Regions from separate parts of the Mesorhizobium sp. M0276 genome, predicted to be linked through region 3. Evidence: predicted binding sites of a transcription regulator. Region 3 holds the regulator's gene; each other region holds the start of a gene.
The links. The regulator PhoB, encoded in region 3, activates phosphate uptake and scavenging genes when phosphate is short. The targets are predictions, from matches to a motif close to TGTCATNNANCTGTCAT.
Positions count from the first base shown of each region.

Region 1: ppk2 (polyphosphate kinase 2) is a predicted target of PhoB. The motif match lies at 1,964-1,980, and genes of this name have one in related genera.
Region 2: NKJ01_RS06670 (ceramide glucosyltransferase) is a predicted target of PhoB. The motif match lies at 1,676-1,692, and genes of this name have one in related genera.

Region 1 covers NZ_JAMYSC010000026.1:63,031-66,273, forward strand. The annotation lists gene hemB (porphobilinogen synthase) at 1-15, shown strand, start outside; gene NKJ01_RS20880 (dihydrofolate reductase family protein) at 229-876, shown strand; gene ppk2 (polyphosphate kinase 2) at 937-1,857, opposite strand; gene NKJ01_RS20890 (aldo/keto reductase) at 2,137-3,180, shown strand; gene NKJ01_RS20895 (glycosyl transferase family 90) at 3,214-3,243, opposite strand, start outside.
Region 2 covers NZ_JAMYSC010000006.1:9,726-12,968, forward strand. The annotation lists gene NKJ01_RS06665 (O-succinylhomoserine sulfhydrylase) at 1-378, shown strand, start outside; gene NKJ01_RS06670 (ceramide glucosyltransferase) at 393-1,544, opposite strand; gene apaG (Co2+/Mg2+ efflux facilitator ApaG/CorD) at 1,795-2,187, shown strand; gene NKJ01_RS06680 (Hsp33 family molecular chaperone) at 2,227-3,243, opposite strand, start outside.
Region 3 covers NZ_JAMYSC010000009.1:46,110-49,352, forward strand. The annotation lists gene eglC (endo-1,3-1,4-beta-glycanase EglC) at 1-1,030, opposite strand, end outside; gene phoB (phosphate regulon transcriptional regulator PhoB) at 1,565-2,254, opposite strand; gene phoU (phosphate signaling complex protein PhoU) at 2,274-2,981, opposite strand; gene pstB (phosphate ABC transporter ATP-binding protein PstB) at 3,007-3,243, opposite strand, start outside.

The DNA.
Region 1 (3,243 bases), on a different contig from region 3:
CTGTTGAAGGGATAGTTTCTCTTCCACCGGCGGCCGGTCGCGGCGAGCAAATGCCGACCATTCGCCTCTGCATCCAACAATTTCCGGTTCTGGCGAGAGCCACGGCGATGCCTCGCCAGTGCCATCGCATGAGGTCGGTTTGCGCTGAAAAACCGCTTGCATTTCGCAAGCAGTTTGTTACAAGACAACAGCTTGCAAAAATACCAATTGGCTACCGAGGAGGCCCTTATGCCCAAACTTCGTGTCAACGCTTTCACCCTATCGCTCGACGGTTATGGCGCCGGTCCCGATCAGGATCTGCAAAATCCGCTCGGCGTCGGTGGGGAATCCTTGCACAAGTGGTTTGTCGACACTCGCACCTTCCGTGAGATGGTGCTCGGACAAGATGGCGGCACCACCGATATAAACGAGGCGTTCGCGGCGCGCAGTTTCGAGAATGTCGGCGCATGGATCCTCGGCCGCAACATGTTCGGACCGATCCGCGGCGAATGGCCCGATGACAGCTGGAAGGGCTGGTGGGGCGATAACCCGCCCTACCATGTGCCGGTTTTCGTGTTGACCCATCACAAGCGCGAACCGATCGTCATGGAGGGCGGCACGACCTTCTATTTCATCACCGACGGCATCCATTCGGCACTTGAACAGGCAAAAGCAGCGGCTAATGGCAAGGACGTGCGGGTGGGCGGCGGCGTCGCCACCATCCAGCAATATCTCCAGGAGAAGCTGATCGATGAGATGCATCTGGCGATCGCGCCGGTGCTGCTCGGTACGGGCGAGAACCTTTTTGGCGGCCTGGACATGGTCAAGCTCGGCTATGTCTGCAGCGAGCAGGTTGCGACGCCGCTCGCCACGCACGTCACCATCAAGCGGGCTTAGGTGGAGAGCCAATCTCCCCCGCGAGGGCCCCGCGAGGGGGAGATCGCAGCTTCGTCTATCTCAATACTTCTCAGGCACATAAAGCTCGCGCGGTAGCGTCTGGCGCTCGTATTCGGGGTTGAAGACGCGCTCGGGCAGTGTGATCTCCTCGTGCGGCACCTCCTCATATGGCATCTGCTTGAGCAGGTGGTCGATGCAGTTCAGCCGCGCCCGCTTCTTGTCGTTGCCCTCGACGATGAACCAAGGGGCCTCCGGGATGTTGGTGCGGATGAAAGTTTCTTCCTTGGCCTTGGTGTACTGTTCCCAGCGCACACGCGACTGCAGGTCCATCGGCGACAGTTTCCACTGCTTCATGGGATCGTGGATGCGCATCAGAAAGCGCATCTGCTGTTCCTCGTCGGTGATCGAGAACCAGTATTTGACGACGGTGATGCCCGAGCGGACCAGCATGCGCTCGAACTCCGGCACGTCGCGGAAGAATTCTTCGACCTGATCGGGCTGTGCAAAGCCCATCACCCGTTCGACGCCCGAGCGGTTGTACCAGGAGCGGTCGAACAGCACGATTTCGCCTCCGGCCGGCAGATGCGGGACATAACGCTGGAAATACCATTGCGACTTCTCGCGTTCTGTCGGCGCCGGCAGTGCCACGACACGGCAGATGCGCGGGTTGAGCCGCTGGGTGATGCGCTTGATGACGCCGCCCTTGCCGGCCGAATCGCGGCCCTCGAAAATCACCACCAGCTTTTTCTTGTGGTATGCGACCCAGGACTGCAGCTTGATCAGTTCGGACTGCAAGGTAATCAAGTCGCGAAAATACTGCATGCGTTCGATCGAAGGCGGATGCGCGTTCTTGTAGATCTTGGCGATCTCCATCGACAGCGCCGGCTCCGATATTTCGAGCTCATAGTCCTCGTCTAGCGTGTCGGCGAGCTCGGCTTCAAGCCAGTCCCTGGCTGGAGAATTCTGCTTTAGCTCGGTCATATCAGTTGCTCCGCTTGCAAGCGCTGTCGGTCCACGTCGGCGCCCCTAGTTGCTGGCTTGCGTCTTGGAGCGGCAACACCTGAGCCGACTTCAATATAGGCCGGTAATGACGGTTTTATTGCAGCCTGGAACATGACGTCGCCGCTGCAAATCCCGTGAGGCATGATCGATCCGTCGTCGTGGCATGGCGACAAGCCGCTCAAATTGTCCTACAAATAGCAGTCACATTCGGGGCACCCCTCCCCAGCCCCTTTCCCAATGCAATCACGAGGATCTGACATGGAATACCGCACTCTCGGCCGTTCCGGCTTGAAGGTTTCGACGCTGACCATGGGCACCATGACTTTCGGCGGCGCCGGCGCGTTTTCGGCTGTCGGCAAGACCGACCTCGACGAGGCGCGCCGGATGATCGACCTCTGTATCGATGCCGGCATCAACGTCATCGACACCGCCAATGTCTATTCGAACGGCATTTCGGAAGAGATCATTGGCGAAGCCCTCGGCGGCAAGCGCAAGGGCGACGTGTTGATCGCATCGAAGGCGCGGATGCGGATCGGCAAAGGTCCCAACGATGAGGGCCTGTCGCGCCATCACCTGATCCGCGAATGCGAAAGGAGCCTGAAGCGGCTCAAGACCGACGTCATCGACATCTACTTCCTGCACGAATGGGATGGCGTGACGCCGCTGGAAGAAACCATCGCCGCGCTCGATACGCTGGTTGCCCAGGGCAAGATCCGTTACGTCGGCTGTTCCAACTATTCCGGCTGGCAGGTGATGAAGGCGCTCGGCATCAGCGACAGCCATCACCAGCCGCGCTTCGTCACCCAGCAGATCCACTACACGCTGGAAGCGCGCGAGGCGGAATATGAATTGCTGCCGATTTCCGTCGACCAGGGGCTCGGCGTCCTGGTCTGGAGCCCACTGGCCGGCGGATTGCTGTCGGGCAAATACCGCCGCGACAGCCCCACCGCCCGCCAGCTCGCCGGCTGGTCCGAACCGCCGATCCGCGACGAGGACCGGCTGTGGCGGATCGTCGATGTGCTTGTCGAGATCGGCACGCAGCGCGGTGTGTCGGCGGCGCAGGTGGCACTGGCCTGGCTGCTCGGCCGGCCGGCGGTCAGTTCGCTGGTGATCGGCGGTAGAACCGAAGCGCAGTTCCAGGACAACATCGCGGCGGCGAGCCTGGTGCTCACCGGCGACGAACGCGGTCGCCTCGACGCGGTCAGCCGGCCGCCCTTGCTCTATCCCTACTGGCACCAGCAGCTGACGGCAAAGGACCGCTTCGGCCCCGCCGATCTGGTGATTGACCGAAGCGGCATCTGACGAGCGAAATTCGGCGCCAAAGCCCGCGACGCTCTAACTCTGGATAAAGCGCCAGACCTCGGG
Region 2 (3,243 bases), on a different contig from region 3:
GCCGGCAAGATCGCGGATTTCCTGGCCGAGCGGCCGGAAATCGCCCGCGTCATCTATCCCGGCCGCGCCGACCACCCGCAGGCTGATGTCGTAAAGAAGCAGATGTCGGGCGGCTCGACGCTGATCTGCCTGGATGTCAAAGGCGGCAAGCAGGCGGCCTTCGCCTTGCAGAACGCGCTCGACATCGTGCTGATCTCCAACAATCTCGGCGATGCCAAGAGCCTGATCACCCATCCGGCGACGACAACTCACAAGAACCTGAGCGATGAGGCGCGCGCCGAACTCGGCATCGGACCGGGCACGCTCAGACTGTCGGTTGGCCTGGAAGACACCGAAGATCTGCTTGAGGATATCGCGCAGGCGCTGAAGGCCAAATAGCAAGCCTTTACCTTTCAGGCGCCGGATGGCGTCTCTTCCAGCTTGGCCGCCTTGGTGCCGATGGTCATCGCGTTGCCGCGCCACTCGACGGCACCGCCGAGCCAGCCGCGCGCCCACATCGCCGGCAGGATCAGGTCGCGCGTTACCATAGCTGCGACCAGGCGTGGCGACAGGTACCAGCCCTTCGACCGGGCGAGGACGCACTCGGGAAGATAGAAGGCGGCCAGCACGGCAATGGCGGTTGCCCAGGGGCTGATGCCGGCGCTTGCCGCCGCAATCAGCGCCAGCACCAGCGGCACCACCGCGCCAGTCAGGATTTCAGGCGCGAAGAACAGCGGAAAGGTGACGCGGCGCAGGCGCGCCCAACGGGCCTGGCGCGACCAGATCTCGCCAAATGTGCGCCGGCCGAGCGGCTGCTCGAAAGGCGCGGCGACGAGATTGACGCGCAGGCCGAGGCCATTGACCAGCTTGGTCGCGGCGGCGTCCTCGGCGATCTCGGCGGCCAGCGCGCGAATGCCGCCATTGGCATCGAGGATCGGCTTGTTCCAGAGCATGCTCTTGCCTTGGGCAAAGCCAAGGCCAAGCGCCTCGCCCGCATATTGCCAGCGCGCCTGCAGCGTGTTGAGGAAAGCGCATTCGACTTCAGCCCAGAAGCCGGCCGGTCGCGAGCCGATTGGCGTCGAGCAGACAAGGCCGGTATTGGGTCGCCATGCAGCCATCAGGTGCTGGACGTAGTCTCTCGGCATCAGCACGTTGGAATCGGCCAGGACAACCCAGTCGTGCCGCGCCGCTTCCCAGCCCTTGACGCAATTGTTGAGCTTCGGATTGGCGCTGATACGGTCGTCGCCGACCAGCAGCCGGGCCGGCACCTTGGGAAACCGGGCAATCGCCCTGTTTATCAGCCTGACCACTGGATCGTCGGCATGGGCAACACAGAAGATCAGCTCGTAACGCGGCCAGTTGAGCGAGAAGGCGCGCTCCAGCGTCTCGAGCGTGAACGGCTCAACGCCACGCGACGGCACGACGATCGACACCGGCCGCGGCTTGCCGGCCGGCGGCGCCATAGCGCGGCGCCGTTTCAGACGCGAAGCCGCAAGCACGATGCTGGCGAGATTTGAGAGGATGAGAGCAATTGAAAGCGTGGCGACTACGAGAGTGAGTTCCATCGAGATCCGGTAACTCCAGGAAAGCCGCCCACCAGAACAATCTAGGGGCATGACGACAGATCTCAACAGTTCGACGGAGCGCCCGAGTCGCGCAGCATTGATCGGCACACACCATCATTGACCATCGTCACGTGTCACTTAAATGACATTCTTTGCCGGCACCTGCCCTGCAGACCGCGACGATAGGACGCGCACCGTTGACCGGCCATCACGGAGCGCCGAAAGTTACCGGATTGTATTGGAGCCGCTTATGTACAGCGCCGTCACGCGCAACATCGAAGTGCAGGTCAGGCCGTTCTATATGGAGGATCGCTCGGATCCGTCCGAGAACCGCTATGTCTGGGGCTATCAGATAACCATCGACAATCAGTCGGACGATTCCGTCCAGCTGTTGTCGCGCTATTGGCACATCACCGATGGCACTGGCCGGGTCGAAGAGGTACGCGGCGCTGGCGTCGTCGGCGACCAGCCCGAACTCAATCCCGGCGACAGCTACCAATACACGTCCGGTTGCCCGCTCTCGACACCGTCCGGCATCATGGTCGGGCACTACACGATGCGCAACAAGCGGGGCGAGACGTTCGACATCGCCATCCCCGCATTTTCACTCGACCTGCCGGGGACGCGGCGGACGGTGAATTAATTTGCCTCACCGGCCGCGAGGCGGCCGGCAAGGCGTGTTCTACTGGGCCGCCGCAAACTCCGCCGGGTCGAAGTCATATTGCTTCGAGCAGAACTCGCAGGCGACGTGGATGCCGCCGTCCTCGGTGCTGTCCTTGATCTCCTGGGCGGAAAAGCCTTCGAGGATGCCGCGGATCTTGTCCCGGGAGCACGAGCACTGGTCGGCGACCGGAACGCTGCCGAAAACGCGCACGCCATGCTCGTGGAACAACCTGTAGAGCAGCCGCTCGGCACCGATCGTCGGATCGATCAGTTCGGTCGGCTCGGTGGTGCCGAGCAGCGCCAGCAACTCCTGCCAGGAATTGTCGGCCGGATCGTGGATCTCCTCGCGCGGATCGCCATCGCCGCCCGGCAGATCCGGCACGCGCATGCGGTCGGGCGACTGCGGCAGGAACTGCGCCAGGATGCCACCGGCGCGCCACTGCTCACGGGTGCCGCCCGGGCCGGGCGTCAAGAGCTTGGCCACCGACAGCCTGAGATCGGTCGGAATCTGCTCCGACTGACGGAAATAGGTACGCGCCGCATCTTCCAGCGTCTCGCCGTCGAGTTGGACGATACCCTGATAGCGCTGCGTGTGGGCGCCCTGATCGATGGTCAGCGCCAGCACGCCCGTGCCGAGCAGGGTCTGCTGGGACGTTTCGCCCGCCGCGACCAGCGCCTCCAGCCGGTCGGCATCAAAACGCGCATAGGCGCGCAGCGCCGAGGGCGTGGAAAAATCCGCGACCAGCATGTCGACAGGCCCGTCGGTGCGCGTCTGCAGGATGAACTTGCCCTCGAATTTGAGCGAGGTGCCGAGCAGCACCGTCAGCACGCACGCCTCCGCCAGCAGCCGGGCGACCGGCTCGGGATAATCGTGGCGACTGAGGATGGCATCGAGCATCGGCCCGAGTTGGACGGTGCGGCCGCGCACGTCGAGCGGGCCGACTTCGAAGGGCACGACATGATCGTCGCCGGCGTAGCCGAATTCGCCGAGTTTGGGGTGATGTTCAGTCACTCGATAGGTTTCCAACATAACAAA
Region 3 (3,243 bases):
ATCCGTCTTCCGGAAGCAGCCAGAAGGCCGGCCAGGCTCCGGCCGTTTCGGGCAGGTCCGCCCGCATTTCGAAATAGCCGTAGGTTTGCGCGAAGGTGTCGTGGGTCGTCAGTATCCCCGATGTGTATTCGTAGTTGTTGATCAGAGGCTTGATGTCCTCCGGCGCCTGCGCGGCGGTGATGGTGAGGACGCCGTTTTCAACGCTGAACGGGTGGACGGAACTCGTCGGCCCGTAATTGGCGTCGATATACCATTGCAACTCGCCATTGCTGCTCAATGTGCTGCCGTTCGGCGCGCCCCACGAGAAATTGGAATTCCACGTGCCGTCCTGCCCGTCCCGAAGGCTCAGCGTGTTGAATTCGTCGGAGAAGGACAGCGTCATTCCGGACTTGTCTATCGGCAGTTCGAACTGGGTGGGCTGCAACTTGTCGATGGTCGTATTCTTGAACACCAGGATCTCGTCAGATCCGAGGTTCAGCATCACGTTCGATTCCACCTGAACCATCTGCGAACGGACGGCGTCGAACGAAGTGAAGTCATAGCCGTTAAGGCGCACCACATCGGTCGCACCGAAATCGAAGATAAGATCGCTCCCATTTCCTTTGGAGATGGCGAAAGTGTCGGCGCCGTCACCGCCGATCAGGACATCATTTCCCTTGCCGCCATCCAGCGTCTGATGACCCGACCCGCCCTTGATGATGTTGTCCAACGCATTTCCGAACGCATATCGATTGGCGCCGGTAACGACCAGGTTCTCGAAATTGTCGGGGAGCTTGTAGCTCATCCAGGTGTCGATCGTATCGATCCCGGCCCCGGGATCTTCGACCGCCTTATTGTTGGTGGAATAGAGGTGATAGTAGTCATCGCCGGCGCCACCGTACATCGTGACATAGACGCCGGTGTCTCCCCAGAAGGAGTCGTTGCCTGAAGTGCCATGCAGTTCGGCCCCGGCTCCGGTTGCCGAGAACCAATGACTGGACGCGCCGGTGTAGGGAAGAGGAATACCTTTGGCGTTTAAGACCGTGCTCATCAGAAATCCTTCCTCTTAGTGTCCGACCTGGTCAAATCATTCGGCGCAGCGTCCGGCGACCGCTTTCAAAGCAACGTTGCAACGAACGAGATCGTTCCCGCGGAATCATCATCAGATCCAAGATCGTATTGACTATTCGGAGCACATACAATCAATAAAGAAGAGGGAAACTCGCTCTTAGTCGGATGCAATTTTTAATAAAATTGCGAATTTATGCGAAACCACATCCTCTAGCGGGCACATAGCCATATTAGTTCAAATTGTTTCTTGAGGCGCGCGACTTTGATCGGAGGTCTGCGGGCAAGATAGCAATGTGACCAACTAAAGTGTCACGGGCCGTGCTTCCTGCGGCCAGCCTGGCAGAAAAGCGAATTGGGAGATCGGAAGGCAATCGCCAGCCAGTCAAGGTACGCGCGAGCCCGCGACCGCGAAGGGCAGTTTAGACTTCGATGCCGCCTGCTTGAATGTCTGCCATCGCGTGGCCATTGGCGACGACCTGCTGATTGAATTTGAACCTTGGTTCCGATCTATCGGCTAGTCTTCCCTGATCGCGTAGCCTGCGCCCCGAATGGTGCGGATGACGTCGGGCATGCGGCCGTTGTTGACGGCTTTGCGCAGCCGCCCGACATGCACGTCTACCGTGCGTTCGTCGATGTAGATCGTTTCGCCCCAGACGTTGTCGAGCAGCTGGCTGCGCGAGAACACGCGGCCGGGATGGCGCATCATGAATTCGAGCAGGCGGAATTCGGTCGGCCCGAGCCGGATCTCGCTCTTCTTGCGATAGACCCGGTGCGATTCTCGATCGAGCACGATGTCGCCGACCTTCAGCACGCTGGACAGCAGTTCCGGCTTGGCACGGCGCAGCAGCGCCTTGACCCTGGCCATGAACTCCGGTGTCGAAAACGGCTTTACCAGATAATCGTCGGCGCCGGTCGAGAGGCCCCGCACGCGATCGCTCTCCTCGCCGCGCGCGGTCAGCATGATGATCGGCAGCCGCTCGGTCTCGGGACGCATTCGCAGGCGCCGGCAGAGTTCGATGCCGGAGACCGCCGGTACCATCCAGTCGAGCACCAGAAGGTCAGGCACGTTCTCCTGCAGCCGGATCTCGGCCTCGTCGCCGCGCGTCACGACCTCGACCTGATAGCCCTCGGACTCCAGATTGTAACGGAGCAGCACGCCTAGCGGCTCCTCGTCCTCCACCACCATGATGCGTGGCGCGATCATCGGCTGGTTACCCCTGTCGTCATGCCGCGGGCGCGGACATTGTCGTCTCGTCCTGTTTCGGACGATTGGCCGGCAGCTGCGTGCCGGTCAAAACATAATAGGCATTTTCCGCGATGTTGGTGACATGGTCGCCGATGCGCTCGAGGTTCTTGGCGCAGAACAAAAGATGCGTGCACGCGGTGATGTTGCGCGGGTCTTCCATCATATAGGTGAGAAGCTCGCGGAACACGGAGGTGTATTTGACGTCGATGCGTTCGTCGTCGGCACGCAGTTTCGCCAGCGCGGCGGCGTCACGCGCCGCATATTCCTCGATGACGCCCTGCACCTGGATCAGCACCAGTTGTGCCATTCCATCGATCGAGTGCGAAAGGTCGCGCGGCGTGACGCTGAGGCCGACAGTGCCGACACGCTTGGCGATGTTCTTGGCAAGGTCGCCGATGCGTTCGAGATCGCCGGCCATGCGGATAGAACCGACGACATGGCGCAGATCATCGGCCATCGGCTGCCGCTTGGCGATCAGCGTGATTGCGCGGTCGTCGAGCTCGCGCTGGCGCGCGTCCATGATCGCATCATCGGAGACGACGCGCTGTGCCAAGGCGTTGTCGGAATTCAAGAGCGCCTTGGTCGCACCGCCGACCATCGAGCTGGCGAGATCGCCCATGTCGCTGATGAGCTTGCTGATCTGACCGAGATCCTCGTCGAAAGAAGCGACTGTGTGTTCGCTCATGATCCTGTTCCTCGTATGCCTGAGCTCAGCCGAAGCGGCCGGTGATGTAGTCCTGCGTGCGCTTCTCGCGGGGCGACGTGAAGATCTTCTCGGTGCGGTCGAACTCGACCAGCTCGCCCAGATACATGAAGGCCGTCTGCTTCGATACGCGCGCCGCCTGCTGCATGTTGTGGGTGACGATGACGATCGTGTAGTCGGCTTGCAACTCGTCGATCAGTTCCTCGATCTTGGCGGTCGACAGCGGGTCGAGCGCCGAGGCGGG